One region of the Paenibacillus sp. V4I7 genome, then DNA from elsewhere that is predicted to be linked to it. Evidence: riboswitches for the same ligand, from Rfam matches in the RefSeq annotation. Region 1 holds a riboswitch; the other holds the start of a gene.
The links. A riboswitch is a leader RNA that binds a small molecule or an ion and turns the genes downstream of it on or off. The one in region 1 is predicted to bind ZMP and ZTP.

Region 1 (8,023 bases):
GATGAATGGTGCGAAAGAGAAAGGCCAAGTGCGTCTCGAAGGTAAAGAGTATGTAGTGAATGATGGGGACGTTATGCATTTCAGATTTAATGTGTAATCAAACAAAAAAAAGTAAAGAAAGGAGTGATCCTATATGTTGGATCGACTTCAGTCCATTGTGGACCGCTATGAGAAATTAAGTGAGTTGCTGTGTGACCCAGATGTAACTAGTGATACAAAGAAGCTTAGAGAATACTCTAAGGAGCAATCCGATCTTCAAGAAGCATATGATGCTTATAATGAATATAAGAGTGTAAGCGAACAGTTGGCTGATGCTAAAGTAATGCAGGGCGAAAAGCTGGACGATGAAATGCGTGAAATGGTCAAAATGGAGATTGAAGAGCTTAGCGAGCAATCGGCCAAGTTGGAAGAACAACTTAGAATGCTCATGATGCCTAAAGACCCTAATGATGATAAGAACGTAATCGTCGAAATTCGCGGTGCGGCAGGCGGCGACGAAGCTGCTTTGTTCGCGGGTGATTTGTATCGCATGTATACACGCTATGCGGACGCACAAGGATGGAGAACGGAGATTCTCGATGCTTCTGTGAACGATTTGGGCGGGTTTAAAGAGATTATTTTCATGATTACCGGTAAAGGTGCTTATAGTAAGTTGAAGTATGAGAGTGGAGCGCACCGTGTACAACGTATTCCTGTAACGGAATCAGGCGGACGTATTCATACCTCAACGTCGACGGTAGTGGTTATGCCGGAAGCGGAAGATGTTGAGATTGTCATCCATGATGCGGATATTCGCGTGGATACGTTCTGTTCAAGTGGAGCGGGCGGTCAGTCGGTTAATACGACGAAATCTGCTGTGCGAGTAACGCACGTACCTACGGGAATCGTTGCGACTTGTCAGGATGGTAAATCGCAAAACTCGAATAAAGAGTCAGCACTGCGCGTGCTTCGTACACGTATTTCCGATAAAATGCGTGAGGAAGAGGAAGCGAAATATGCGGGCGAGCGTAAAAGCAAGGTTGGTACGGGTGACCGTTCCGAGCGGATTCGTACGTATAACTTCCCGCAAAGCCGGATTACCGATCACCGTATTGGTTTGACTTTGCATCGCTTAGAAACTGTGCTTAATGGTGACATGGCAGAGATCGTTTCGGCGCTCACGATTGCAGCGCAGTCCGATGCTTTGGATAACGGGGAGCAGGCAATGTGATGTCGACAGCTGCTAAGAGTTTAAGAGAAGCCTTTGTAGAGGCTTCTTCTTTTTTAGGGAAGCTCGGTGTAGCCGAGGCTGCTTCCTGTGTGGAACTACTGCTGCAGCACTTGCTCAGCTGCAGTCGGACGGAGCTGCTGTTCCGTTTTCCGGAACAGTTTCCTGTTGAGCTGGCGGAAACATGGCGCCAGCTAGTAGAGCGGAAGGCCGCGGGTGAGCCGGTGCAGTATATTATCGGCGAGCAGGATTTCTTCGGCCTTCCTTTTGCGGTTAGCCCGGCCGTGCTGATTCCGCGCCCGGAGACGGAGCTGCTCGTGGAAGCTTTGCTCCACGAGGGCTCACGTTTGTTCCCGCAAGGCGCTCCGCTGCTTGCGGATGTGGGCACCGGGAGCGGAGCGATCCCGGTGACGGTTGCACACGCGCGCCCTGCGTGGCGCGTGGCGGCCAGCGATATCTCCGCGGCAGCGCTGGAGATGGCTCGCGTGAATGCGCAGCGCCACGGCGTGGCTGCGCGGGTGGAGTGGCTCGAGGGGGACCTTCTCGAGCCCTTTATTGCGCGCCGGATCGCGCCGGATATACTGGTGTCTAACCCACCGTATATCCCTGATGGCGACCTGCCGGCGCTTCAGCCGGAGGTGCGGCTGTTTGAGCCGCACACGGCTTTATTCGGCGGTGTCGAGGGACTCGACCTGTACCGCCGGATGATCTCACAGCTGCCGCAGCTGCCGCGAATCCCGACTGTGGTCGGGTTCGAGGTGGGCATTCGGCAGGCGGAGGCTGTGGCGGCGATGCTGCGCGCCGCCGCTGACTGGGACGAGATCCGGTTCGTGTCGGATCTCCAGGGCATTGATCGCCATGTGATCGCGATCAGATCACTATAAATAGTGGGAGTTCGTAGCAATAGGAACGAACACTTCCAACTCTATCATTTTTCACAAATTTAAATAGATTACTAGGTTTAGCTCCTCCTCTTATTGCCCATACTGGCTAGTATAAGCGAAGGGAAAGGGGCTTTTCCTCATGGTTAAGAGATCTAATCGTCAAACTTATAAATCTTTATTATTAGTAGCTTTTGCACTTATTGTTATGATAACTTGTTGGGAATCGAATCGTTCAAATGCGGCTGTTATTTCGCCTACGATACCGGAAGAATCTATTCGCTTACGTATTCTAGCAAACTCCGATTCGGCGCAGGATCAAGCGTTGAAACGCGAGATTCGTGATGCTATTATTGCTCGTATGCAGGAGTGGGTCGTTGGACCCCAATCGCTGGATGACGCAAGAGAAGTAGTAAAAGCCCACTTGCCCGAGTTTGATATACTAGTTGGACAAATGATTCAAGCACGTGGCTATAGCTATTCACATACAGTTGAGCTCGGTAAAGTCCCTTTTCCAACAAAAATGTACGGAAATGAAGTGTACCCAGCGGGAGAATATGAAGCGCTGCGCGTGACGATTGGAACGGGGGAAGGTCAGAACTGGTGGTGTGTGTTGTTTCCGCCATTATGTTTCGTGGATTCCTTATCTGGAGAAGCGGTAGCATCGGCTGCTGTTGTAGCGAATACAGAGGATGTTGGAAAGGTAAAGTCATCTCCTACACCTACATCAGTACAGAAAGACAGTAAAGTTGCACCTACGGCTAAACCAGACAAGTCTAACCCTGTCGCTAAAGAGGTTAAGGATGCACAAGTGGAAGAAAAAACGGAATCCGTTGATGCTAAGCAGCCACAAGTTAAGTTTTTTATCTGGGAAATGGTGAAGAAGATCGTATCGTGGTTCAGCTAAGCTAAGATAAGTCACCTGTTACCATTTAGGATCAGAATTTTATTTTGAAGTTAGGATGATAGATGATCGTGACAAAATACTGGAAAGTGGATCAGGGTATAGGGACCGAGATAGGTGGGGATTTAGCTGAAGCTGCCCTGCTTCTCCAACGTGGTGAAACAGTAGCCTTTCCTACAGAGACTGTATATGGTCTTGGGGCAGACGCTACGAATACGGCAGCTGTCGAAAGGATTTTCTCTGCGAAAGGTCGGCCTTCAGATAACCCGCTGATTGTTCACATTGCCAATGTCGAACAGCTCTCAAGTTTAATTCTATCTGACCGTGTTACGGCGGATCATCGCCAGCTTATGGAGGCTTTCTGGCCGGGACCTCTTACCATTGTGCTGCCTGTGAAAACAGGTGGCATTTCGCCGTTAGTAACCGCTGGTCTTAAGACTGTGGGCGTGCGAATTCCGGATCACCCTGTGGCTTTGCAGCTTCTTCGTGAAGCGGGACTTCCTATAGCCGCGCCGAGTGCCAATAGCTCAGGCAGACCTAGTCCAACACTCGCCTCTCATGTCAAAGATGATTTAGATGGTCGGATTGGCGGGATTGTGGATGGTGGAGCAACTGGGGTTGGTGTCGAGTCGACTGTGATCGAGCTTATAGGCGGTGAGCTATACATTCTACGTCCTGGCGGTGTTACGTCAGAGCAGCTGCAATCGGCACTGCCTGCTATTCGGATTCATGAGCCAGAGCGGGAAGAGGTACAAGATTCCGAAACACCGCGTGCTCCGGGGATGAAGTATACACATTACGCACCAAAAGGATTTATGCATATCGTTCAAGGTGAAGATGCAGAAGTTGTTGCTGAATGGATTCAAAACGATATTGATGCGGCCAAGGCACGTGATGAATCAACGGGTATTCTTACTTTTGAGGAGAGAGCTTCTCATTACGATGCTGATTTGGTTATTGCCTGCGGATCATTATCGCAACCGGAAACAATTGCTCAGGATCTATATGCTGCCTTAAGGCAATTTGATCAAGAAGGCATTCAATATATTGCTGCAGAGGGTTGTCCAGAAACGGGGATTGGCCTTGCGATTATGAATCGACTTCGTAAAGCAGCAGGTCACCGGCTTGTACGTGTTTAGCTAGCATGATTCCCTGTTTGTCCGCATATCTTGAGAGAGAAACGTGGACAAGGGGGATAGCGCTATGCTCGCATCTGGGGTGGAATTTGGGCAGCTGGTAACAATTATTATTATGGCGATTGCTTTGGGCCTGGATGCATTTTCCTTAGGGATTGGCATAGGGATGAAGGGTATTCGTTTGATTGATATTATGAAAATTAGCTTCGTGATTGGTATTTTTCACGTTCTTATGCCTTTGATGGGGATGTTTATGGGGCAATATGTCTCTTTGCTGCTAGGGAATGTCGCTACAGCGGCCGGGGGGTGTTTGCTTATTCTTTTGGGTTCGCATATGGTATATAGTTCGATTCGTGGAGAAGAAGCGGCTTCTTTTGATCATAGGACAATTTGGGGTCTAACGATCTTTTCACTTAGTGTCAGTATTGATTCATTTTCCGTGGGTGTATCCCTTGGTATGTTCGCAACGGATATTGTGTTGACGGTGCTGATCTTTGGTCTGTTTGGAGGCTTGCTATCTATTGCCGGATTGTTGGTTGGCAGACGGGTAAGCGGCTGGGTAGGCGAGTATGGCGAGGCGTTTGGCGGACTTATTTTGCTCACGTTTGGGATCAAGTTTTTACTGTGATACAATATTGGTATAGAAAGTTTTCGTCTTAGCTTATGTTTACGATTAGGAGGGAATCATGTTGCGAATTCTATTTGTTTGTACAGGAAATACGTGCCGCAGTCCATTAGCAGAAGGTTTGCTGCGTATCAGGGTGCACCAAGAAGGACTTGCGGCGGAGGTTCGTTCAGCAGGGGTATCCGCGGTGACGGGCGGTCCAATTTCCCGAAATAGTGCATCGCTTTTACAGGAAGCGGGCTTCAAGGAGTCCATTAGTTCTTTGGCGATCCAAGAGTCTGAAGTGAATTGGGCTGATCTCATTTTGACTATGACGATGGGGCATAAACGCACGGTCATCCAGCGGTTTCCGAGTGCGATTGAGAAAACTTTTACGCTCAAAGAGTACGTCGAGGATGATGCTCGTATTTTACAGGCGATTGAGGAAAGGGAGCAGCTCGTTACAGAGCTTCAGCTCAAACAGGCTCTTTCGCAAGCCGTGTCTGTTGAAGAAAGAAGCCGCATTTTTAAACTTGAACATGCGATTCCTGACTTTGATATTTCTGACCCGTATGGAGGCTCCATAGAGATTTACCGACGAACGGCAGAGGAAATCAGCGGGAGTTTAGATAAATTGGTTCAGAAAATACGTGCACGAAACGAAGACTCCAAATAACTCAGGTTTCAGATATACGAATTGCGGATACATCTTTACACATGGGGTAGAATGCGATAAAATAGAGGTATCAATCAAGACTCAATGTAACTGGCGACGAGTGGGAGTAACCACAATGGAGCATTGAGCTATACGGCCGGTCGCCTGGGCAAAAGAGCAACGCGCGTTTTCTAGCGTGTCCGCTCTTTTTTTCGTTTTCTGGTGAGCTTTGGGATATAATAGGATGGTCGAATTCGAACAAGCAAAGGAGCGTTCTATTCATGAAAATTGCCTTAGGTGCGGATCATGCAGGCTATCGTTTGAAAGATGTTATCATTCCTTTTATTGAGTCATTAGGTCACCAAGTCGTCGATTACGGCTGCAGCTGTGCAGATTCGGTCGATTATCCCGACTATGCGCTTAAAGTTTGTGAGCAAGTGGTATCAGGCGAAGCTGACAAAGGGATTCTGATTTGTGGAACGGGTATCGGGATGTCGATTGCCGCGAATAAGGTTCCGGGTATCCGATGTGCACTCGTACACGATCTATTTTCAGCGAAAGCGACGCGCGAGCACAATGATACGAACGTACTTGCCCTAGGGGAACGTGTTATTGGACCGGGTGTAGCGGAGGAAATCGTGAAAATCTGGCTCGAAACCGAGTTTTCCCAAGGTGTTCGCCACCAGAATCGTATTAACAAAGTGCAAAGTATCGAAGACCGTTTCACATTGCATCCATAGCATATTTCCTAACGGAAAATTCCAGAAACGAGGGATCATGATGACAGATTCCATTCTTTCTAATGTTGCCGAGGCTTTTGAAACGAATCTTCGGGAATTGGTCAAAGTCGGCAATCTAAGATCAGGTCACATTCTGATTATCGGAACGAGCACGAGTGAAATTCTCGGGCATAGGATCGGTACCTCAGGTACGCTTGATGCGGCTAAGCCGCTCTTCGAAACGGCGCAGCGCATAAGCCGCGAGTTCAGGCTGCACTTAGCCTTTCAATGCTGTGAGCATTTGAACCGTGCAATCGTTATTGAGGAAGAGCTGCTATTGCGTGCGCCTCAGCTTGAGCCAGTCTCAGTCATTCCAGTGCCAAAGGCCGGAGGTTCGATGGCCTCCTATGCGTATCGCCATTTCACGAAGCCGGTCGTTGTCGAGACGATTCAGGCACATGCCGGAATCGATATTGGCAGCACGCTCATCGGGATGCATCTGCGCCCAGTTGCTGTGCCAGCAAGGCCGCCAGTGCGTAATATTGGCCATGCCTATGTAACGATGGCTTTTACCCGGCCTAAGCTGATTGGAGGTACAAGAGCTGTATACCTACCTGATGAAGCGGAACAACTCTATCAAACAGCCGCACCCGATGCAGATTGTTAAACTTTTAAGATATCAAATTGAATTAAGACTTATCAGATAAGACTACCCTGTAGGAGGAATTTAATATGACAAACTTTTTGAGCAAACAAGATCCTAAAATTGTAGCAGCCATGAACCTTGAACTTGCCCGTCAACGTGACAAAATTGAGCTTATTGCATCTGAAAACATCGTTAGCCAAGCTGTTCTTGAAGCTATGGGTACAGTGTTAACGAACAAATATGCAGAAGGTTACCCAGGCAAAAGATATTATGGCGGCTGCGAGCACGTAGACATCGTTGAAGATATCGCTCGCGATCGCGCAAAAGAGCTTTTCGGTGCTGAGCACGCGAACGTTCAACCGCATTCCGGCGCACAAGCCAACATGGCTGTTTACTTGGCAGCTCTAAACCCTGGAGATACGGTACTGGGTATGAACCTGGCACATGGTGGTCACTTAACGCACGGCAGCCCCGTGAATGCATCCGGTATTCTCTACAACTTCGTTGCTTACGGTGTAAGCGAGAAAGATTTCCGCATTGATTACGACGATGTTCGTAAAGCTGCATTCAAACACAAGCCTCGCATGCTCGTAGCTGGCGCAAGTGCTTACCCGCGTACGATCGATTTCGAAGCTTTGGCTTCTATCGCTAATGATGTAGGCGCGCTGTTCTTCGTCGATATGGCTCATATCGCAGGTCTTGTTGCTGCTGGTCTGCATCCGAACCCAGTGCCGCATGCACATTTCGTAACGACAACAACGCATAAAACGCTTCGCGGTCCTCGCGGCGGTATGATTCTTACGCGCAAAGCTTGGGCAGCAGCGATCGATAAAGCCGTTTTCCCAGGTACCCAAGGTGGTCCTTTGATGCACACTATTGCAGCAAAAGCTGTTTCCTTCGGTGAAGCTCTGCAACCAGATTTCAAAACATACGGACAAAACGTGATCAACAATGCGCAAGCATTGGCGACTGCTTTAACAGCTGAAGGTATTAACCTTGTTTCCGGCGGTACGGATAACCACTTGATGCTGATCGATTTGCGCAGCTTGAACATTTCGGGTAAAGATGCTGAGCACGTTCTAGACGAAATTGGTATTACAGCTAACAAAAACGCGATTCCTTTTGACCCAACAAGCCCGTTCATTACTAGCGGTATCCGTCTAGGTACACCGGCTGTAACATCCCGTGGTATGAATGAAGAAGCAATGAAAACAATCGCGAAAGTGATTGGACTTACCCTGAAAAATCCGAAAGACGAAGCTGTTTTGGAG
Region 2 (8,023 bases), 3.1 Mb from region 1:
ATCGCTGGTCGAAAACGCCTTTTTAATATTATCCATGATTTCCTCTACGGCCTCACTGACCATGTCTGTCGATGATATAGCTTCTTCACCAGGTTTGGTGGGATTCGCATCATTACTTATACGATCGTAATTGTGACTCTTGTCCATGTACTTAACCTCCTAGGTATTAACCTAACTGATGGATAGTTGTTTACTTATTCCGCATACTTTATTCACCCAAATAGAAACTTTTAAAACATAGGTCCAAAAACTCTTGCCTAAACCCCCTTATTGGAGTAAATTAAACCTATATGAACACATATCAACATAAATAAACCAAATTTGAGGAGAGATTAACCGATGGATATCCGCTACGCATCACACCCGAATGAAGTAAAGCAATTTGACACTGAACGCCTGCAAGCTGAGTTTCAAATTAACGCTTTGTTCTCACCTAATGAAATTAAATTGGTTTACTCCCACGTTGACCGTTTCATCATTGGTGGCGTGCTTCCTGTTACTGGCTCACTTCAACTGCAAGCTGACAAGAAAGAAATGGCTGCTGATTATTTCTTAGAGCGCCGCGAGATCGGAATCATTAATGTTGGTGGCAGAGGTACGATCACAGTTGACGGAACGGTGTATAACATGGATTCCAAAGATTGCATCTATATTGGTCTTGGCGCGAAGGATATTACGTTTGCTAGTGATAACGCTGCAGATCCAGCGAAATTCTACTTTAATTCAACACCTGCTCACCAAACATATCCAACGGTAAAAGTCGCCATCAGCGAAGCTACTCCTACTCACTTAGGTAGCATCAATACTTCTAACGAGCGTACGATTTACAAATATATCCACACAGGCGGCGTAAAAAGCTGTCAACTCGTTATGGGTATGACGCTTCTGAAGCCAGGCAATATGTGGAACACAATGCCTTCTCATACACACAATCGTCGTTCCGAAGTTTATTTCTACTTTGACATGCCGGAAGATGCGGTTGTGTTCCACATGATGGGTGAGCCGCAGCAAACACGTCACGTAGTTATGCGCAATGAGCAAGCTGTCATTTCCCCAAGCTGGTCCATTCATAGCGGTGTTGGCACGAACAATTACACCTTCATTTGGGGCATGGCTGGCGAAAATCAAATTTTTGATGATATGGACGCCGTGGCCATGAAAGATTTAAAATAGTCGGTAACCTCAATTTAGAAACGGATGACAACCGATGAACCCTCTACGCAGATATGAAACCATTATGGAAATACTTCTGGCACAGAAAGAAGTAACCGTTAACGAGCTTAGCGAACGGCTGGACGTTACAGGTAAAACGATTCGCGAAGATTTGGCCAAACTCGAAGAAAAAGGGCTGCTTGTCCGCATTCATGGCGGAGCGATGCTCGCTCAAAGTGATCAGCTCGGCATACTTTCAACGAAAGAGCCGATCATTAAGCATGCCGATCAGAAATCCGAAATCGCGACGATTGCTCTGCGATACATTCAACCAAGAGATATTATTGCCCTCGATGGCGGCAGCACAACCCTTGAAATTGCTAGGCGGCTGGAAAATCAGCCGCTTACTGTTGTAACGAACGATTTATTTATTATCTCCGAGCTCTTGCATAAGGAAGAAATTCGGCTGGTTGTTCCAGGCGGCTACCGTCTGCGCAACATGCTCGCAGGTCCTGAAGCCGTGGAATATGTGAATAAGCTCAACATTCAGAAATCGTTCATTTCTGCCACTGGTGTTCATTTACAGCACGGCTTTACCATCTACACGAGTGATCATGCCGATTATAAACGTGCATTGATTAGAAACAGTGCAACGGTGTATGGCGTTGCCGATCATTACAAATTCGGACAGTGTGCCTTACGTACGTTCGCTGCCTTGTCCGAAGTGGCTATGATCCTAACAGACAGTGCCCTACCCGCTGATATTGCCAAGCAGTACCGTGAGGCTGGCATCCAGATCGTAACTCAATAGTGAAAAGGAGTATCCTTCATGACACTTTTTAATTTAACAGGCAAAACAGCCTTCGTAACCGGCGCTTCCAGCGGTCTTGGTCAAGCGATGGCCATTGGCCTTGCTGAAGCAGGCGCAAAAGTCATTGCCGTATCCTCTTCCGAAAGCGTACAAACGGTAGAAGCCATCCGAGCATTAGGCGGCAAAGCCGAGCTGATCGCAGCTGATCTTAGCAACGAAGACATCCTTGAGGATGTGGTAAACAAAGCCATCGGCATCTACGGCGGCGTCGATATTCTCGTCAATAATGCCGGAATCATCCGACGTACGCCGGCAGTTGACCATGGACGTCAAGATTGGCATGATGTCATTGATCTGAACTTGAACTCTGCCTTTTTCTTATGCCAGCTGATTGGCCGTCACATGATTGAGCGCGGCAGCGGCAAAATCGTGAACATCGCTTCTATGCTGACCTACCAAGGAGGCATTAATGTTCCTGGCTACACTGCGAGTAAACATGCTATCGCTGGTGTTACTAAAGCATTAGCGAACGAGTGGGCCGGGAAAGGTATCCAGATCAATGCCATTGCTCCTGGTTACATGACGACCAATAATACAGCTCCTATCCTCAAAGATGAAAAACGCACACAATCCATTACAGATCGAATTCCGGCAGGCCGTTGGGGCTCACCAGAGGATTTGAAAGGTCCTGTTGTTTTCTTATCATCGAATGCGTCGGATTATATGAACGGACACGTACTATGCGTGGACGGCGGATGGATGGCTAGATAGATGGGAATCGGAACGTTAGCCCATGCTGCCGGCCATCTTCCATTGAAGCAATTAACAGAGAAGCTAAGCGGACGAGGCATTGACTTCGTTCAACTGGCACTCAGCAAAGCGATTAGTGATATTGACACCAGCCTCGGTAGGCTCAGCCCTGCTCTGGCCAACCACATTGGCGAGCAATTCCATCGTGCTGGTATTCGGATTGGCGTGCTTGGCTGTTATATCAATCCGATTCATCCAGATCCGCAGCAGCGGCGTCATGAAATCAACCGGTTCAAAGAGCATCTGCGTTTCGCCAGAGACTTTGGTACCTCTATCGTTGCGACGGAAACAGCTGACCTAACGACTTACCTTTCGCAGGATTCCGAACGTTATGAAGCCATTGGTTGGGCAATCCTCAAGCAAACAGTTGAAGAATTGGCAGAGGAAGCTGAGCGTTGGGGTGTCTTCATCGGACTCGAACCCGTATTCACTCACACGTTATCTAGTACTGAGAAAATGGTTCGAATTTTGGATGAGATTCCTTCCAGTAATCTGGGGGTTGTGTTTGATCCAGTGAATCTAATGCCACCTACTGCTGTTGAGGCACAAGAAGTTTTCCTGGATCAAGCCTTTGCTGCTTTCGGTGATCGTATCGTCCTTGCCCATCTTAAGGATGTTGTCATTCAGAACAACAAACGGCAAGAGGTACGATCTGGTAAGGGTATTTTCCAAACAAAAACGTTCTTAGAGAAGCTGCACCGGGTAAAACCGGGGATCGACATCTCTTTAGAACAACTTGCGGATGATACGATTGACGAAACCATTCAATACGTAAGAAGCCTTTTGAGTTAAGGAAATTGGCCCCGTTCTCTCTATCATCTGAGGGACTGGGGCTTTCCTATTTGAAATGATGTCTATTTCTTTATATCAGGCTCTGTCATGACTTCATACGCGTTACCCAAATAAGACTGCAGCGCCTTTAACGCCGCAACCCCCACCGCAATATCATCCTCTCCATTTCCTCCACTTACACCGACTCCTCCAATGACACTCCCGTTCACCACAATCGGAAGCCCACCGACGAAAATGGCAAATTTACCCGGCATCATTGCATGAATACCAAATGCCTCACCATGGATGGTTGCTGGGCCACCTGGCTGATTAAACAAATGCGTAGAACGCCTGTGACCGCTAGCTGTAAAAGCCTTAGCTATGGCGATTTCCGGGCTCGTATTGCGAGCGCCATTCATTCTTTCTAACGCAATTAGATACCCGCCATCGTCTACGATACATATCGTTTCGGCTGTATTCGCTTCTATTGCCGCTTGTATGCCTGCTGCGATCATGACTCTCGCTTCCTCTACTTCAAGCTTAAACACCGATTTCATAAGTCATTCCCTCCCAGCTTGTCGGCCATTATGACGTACGCAACAAACGCCTCTTCCATTCATATGGGGACGTGAAAGGTTTATGTCATGGTCGTCACTTGAAAAAAGATATTGAATTTCGGTGCGAGTAATTGTAAGATTATAGAAATCAACCCGATGTGTGACTGGCGTAAACATGGATAACCATGAGGGAGCACATTGCTAACAGCCGTACGCCTGGGCAAAGTATTTGATCCTTAATCAAATGCTTTTTTGTGCTTTTATGACAATTGAAAGGTCAGGTGGCTGTGTATGAAAATGGCATTCGTACTATTCGATGGAATGACCACGTTAGACTTCGCTGGCTTCTTTGAAGCTATCACATGGATGGGCATTTTGGGAGCCAAAGAGAACGTCACTTGGGATTTTTGCTCCAATAAGGAGGAAATTACGGACGACCGAGGCTTAACTGTAAAGGCAAGACATGTCTATCCCGACCTATCAGGATATGATCTCCTGTTTGTACCTGGCGGATTTTCAACGAGAAGCCTTAGATTCGACTCTGCCTTCATCACTTGGCTCCAAACCTCAGCTAAAGTGACTTACAAAGCTTCTGTGTGTACAGGTGCGTTGTTACTAGGTGCAGCCGGATTCTTACATGAAAAAAAGGCAACCACCAATCCTTCCGCTTATGACTTATTGACGCCTTACTGTTCCGAAGTCGTTAAAAAACGAATCGTCAGAGACGGGAATCTTTTTACCGGCGGCGGAGTTTCGGCATCCATTGATTTAGGATTATTCGTCATTGAATCGCTTACGGATTCACATTTCGTACAGCAAGTTCAACAAAAGATGGATTACCCTTACTATCAAGCGGGACAGTTATCAAATGTAAATTTGGAGTAATAAGCTACTCGAGAATATACGGCTTACACTTTGCCTTGGACGAGAGTGTGAAAGAAAAGTGTTTAATTACTCGCTCATCCCTTTCATGTTGTTGCACTTTGTACAACAGGGGGGAACTTTCAAAATAAAATAAGCCCACCCAACACTCATAAAGTGTCTGGATAGGCTTATCTGTATTATTTTTTAGGTTGTTCACGGTTAACACGAACGGGCCTCTCGACCCAATTCTCACGATTCATACGTTGAACCTGATTTATCGGATTCTTAAGATCGATAATCTCGACGGTTTTACCCTCCGCTTGCATGGTGGCCGCTAGCTTTTCCTTATAACCCGTTCCAGCCGCTGGTCCGCCACCTCCGTTGCGTTTACCCTTGTTCCAAACTCTGCCTTTACTCATTTCACCACTCCATTTTTGTTTTAAGTGTAAAGGCATAAGTAGAAAAACGCAAATTTTTGCTGCCAATCATGATCAACTTTATGTCAAAAAGGTGGTTACACGCTCCAAAATCAGTCACTTCACGGGCCCCATACTTCCTAAGATCACCTTAACGGAAACATGAATGTCTGCCTTTGACAGCGCTTCTCCCCAATGATCCTCCACTTTCTTGTATTGACTATATTCGTGGGCCCGCGCATAGAGACCAAGCCCGATCGGATCGATTTGATGCTTCTGTATGTTTTTGATGAGGCTATCGAATTGCTTTTGCATATGTTCAGAAATCATTTTCTCTAACTCTTTTCCATTCTTTCGTACATCAAAGGGGAATAAACGTTCAGTAAGACCGGCTGGCATTTTAATGTTGATATCGAACCGAAACTTGTTCTGCTTAAACGAGGTTTTTATTTTCGTTTTCATTCCTTGAACCGATATACTTAAATGGTCTGTATGGAATGGACCGCTCTTCTTTTCACCAGGAATCGGAAGTGTAAAGCTAACAGGCTTCTTGGCGTTTTTATTCAATATTTGAAGTAAACTGGTTTCCTCTATGTTCAGAGAGGTTTTATACTTCCCTTTATGATCCAGAAGCGTTACGCCAACCAGCCTGATCTGTTTGGCCTTGTCCAACTGAATTTCGGAAATATAGGGCGTAACCCCCTTCTCATACATTTGCCAATGCAGCTGCTGCAGTGTTGTTTTTGCCGTTTCCGATCTAGCGCTCTTCGTATCGATCATCCCCCGCAACATTAAAGGTAACATCGGCTGATCTTTCGGATGTAGGAATATTATGTCGGAGATATATCCATCGACAGCGATAATTCTGGGTGTTAATGGATTTTTCATATCACGAAAGAAGACGTCAAGTATCCGAAACCAGTCTTCATGTTCCAAGATGCGTTTCCCAATAAGTATGACCTGAACTTTTCTGCCTGTAATAACTCCTGGCGCAAATTCATCTTGTTTCTCTCTCGATTGACGAATTGTTTGCGATTTCACTTGGACTTCTAGTGTTTTCTTCTTTATATCTCTGCCATATGCAGGGCTATTCATATATACAAGCATGTTGTTTTCATTATCAAGATCCAAACCGAGAGCTAGGTTGTTTGTGGTATCTTCCAGATCCAACCGGTCACTGCACCCCGGAACAATTGCAATCATCATGATAATGAACAAAACGTACAGCGGCTGCTTGTTCATAAGTGCTTCCTCCACCCCAAACGATCATGTATCCATACATACAGGAGTAAACAACCAGGCACTAAGTACTCAACAACAAAACCGATCTGACCAAGCAAAGTATTCATCCGTTCACTTTGAAAAAAAGTAGGCATGAAGAAATACGTGCCCACAGCGATGAAAAGCCAAAGCAGCCGCAAATGATTGCGGTGGTCCTGCTTTCCAATTAGCCAAGTTGTACAAAAAACGCTCATGTACATCGTGGGTATCCATGACAATGAAAAGATAAGTAAATAAAACGCGATAAATAGCACTTCGATCCGTGATATAAACTTAAACTCGATAGCTTTCAATACATTGATCGTCGGTTCGTTGTACTCCAGAATTTCATCTGGACTGAAATAGACGAAACAGATAACGGTAATGAACAAATACATGAGCATCGTCAATGTATACGAGATAACGATTCCTGCTGCGGCCTTCCGCTTGTTTTTGAGAAACGGATACAAAATAAACGTGGTTGAAAAACCTATATGATAATATAAAGTGTATGGTAACGCTGCGAAAACAGGCTTCCATCCTTCTTTAAGAACAGGAAGCAGACGGAGCCAATGAGCATCCTTAAGCGGAATCAAATAAACGAAGGGGATCCATAGAGATAGGAGTATTATCACTTCCACATATCTGCCCAATATGCGTGGTCCGTTCCGCACAATAACATAAGTGGGAATGAGCAGCAGAAGCATAATGATATAATCAGGGGTTTGCTGCAAAAGGTATTGCTTTGAAATCAATATGGTATATACGAGACCTGTGTATCCGTAGTAAAAGAGATAGAGGGCAAATAGGACGGCTCCCGCTTTGCCTGCCCATTTGCCCAAGTACATCGACAATAGATCTAACAAGGTACCATCTGGGTACCTCTTCATCACTTGTATGACGATCAGACTCGCCACTATGGAGATGACCCAAACGATGATGAGCGCAATCCAGCCTGCCGTGCCTGCCTGTTCGGCTAATACTCGCGGCAGCGACAAAAATCCGATACTCACAACCATTCCGAAGTTGAGAAGGATATACTGCATGAAGGTGATTTCATTCAAGGTATATTTTTTCACTTGTTGTCCCCCTAGAGCTTTCTATTAAGAAGCGCATCGTATGCATACAAGGCTGTTACTTCACTGTTCCCATAGCTCCTATGATTGTTTTAACGGAAACATGAATGTCCGCATTGGCCAGCGTTTCACCCCAATGATCTTCCACTTTCTTGAAATGGCTATATTCATGCGCTTGCGCATAGAGCCCGAGCCCTATCGGATCAATTTTATCCGTTTGTATTTTCTTTATGAGGTTTTCAAAATTCATTTGCACTTGTTCGGTAATCTTATTCTCTAACTCTTTTCCTTGACTACGTACGTCGA

Region 2: linked by a shared signal. The riboswitch ahead of QFZ80_RS20245 (DJ-1/PfpI family protein) and the one ahead of rpiB (ribose 5-phosphate isomerase B) in region 1 are both predicted to bind ZMP and ZTP.

What each region holds. Positions count from the first base shown of each region.
Region 1 is NZ_JAUSZD010000002.1:7,199,682-7,207,704, reverse strand. It holds gene ychF (redox-regulated ATPase YchF) at 1-97, shown strand, start outside; gene prfA (peptide chain release factor 1) at 134-1,210, shown strand; gene prmC (peptide chain release factor N(5)-glutamine methyltransferase) at 1,210-2,091, shown strand; gene spoIIR (stage II sporulation protein R) at 2,231-2,995, shown strand; gene QFZ80_RS33695 (L-threonylcarbamoyladenylate synthase) at 3,058-4,131, shown strand; gene QFZ80_RS33690 (manganese efflux pump MntP) at 4,196-4,756, shown strand; gene QFZ80_RS33685 (low molecular weight protein arginine phosphatase) at 4,815-5,408, shown strand; ZMP/ZTP riboswitch at 5,485-5,565, shown strand; gene rpiB (ribose 5-phosphate isomerase B) at 5,669-6,127, shown strand; gene QFZ80_RS33675 (TIGR01440 family protein) at 6,168-6,773, shown strand; gene QFZ80_RS33670 (serine hydroxymethyltransferase) at 6,839-8,023, shown strand, end outside.
Region 2 is NZ_JAUSZD010000002.1:4,115,980-4,124,002, forward strand. It holds gene QFZ80_RS20215 (hypothetical protein) at 1-147, opposite strand, end outside; gene kduI (5-dehydro-4-deoxy-D-glucuronate isomerase) at 340-1,173, shown strand; gene QFZ80_RS20225 (DeoR/GlpR family DNA-binding transcription regulator) at 1,208-1,963, shown strand; gene kduD (2-dehydro-3-deoxy-D-gluconate 5-dehydrogenase KduD) at 1,982-2,734, shown strand; gene QFZ80_RS20235 (sugar phosphate isomerase/epimerase family protein) at 2,735-3,565, shown strand; gene QFZ80_RS20240 (GlcG/HbpS family heme-binding protein) at 3,628-4,101, opposite strand; ZMP/ZTP riboswitch at 4,252-4,330, shown strand; gene QFZ80_RS20245 (DJ-1/PfpI family protein) at 4,393-4,986, shown strand; gene QFZ80_RS20250 (hypothetical protein) at 5,163-5,384, opposite strand; gene QFZ80_RS20255 (Ger(x)C family spore germination protein) at 5,499-6,623, opposite strand; gene QFZ80_RS20260 (GerAB/ArcD/ProY family transporter) at 6,620-7,720, opposite strand; gene QFZ80_RS20265 (Ger(x)C family spore germination protein) at 7,776-8,023, opposite strand, start outside.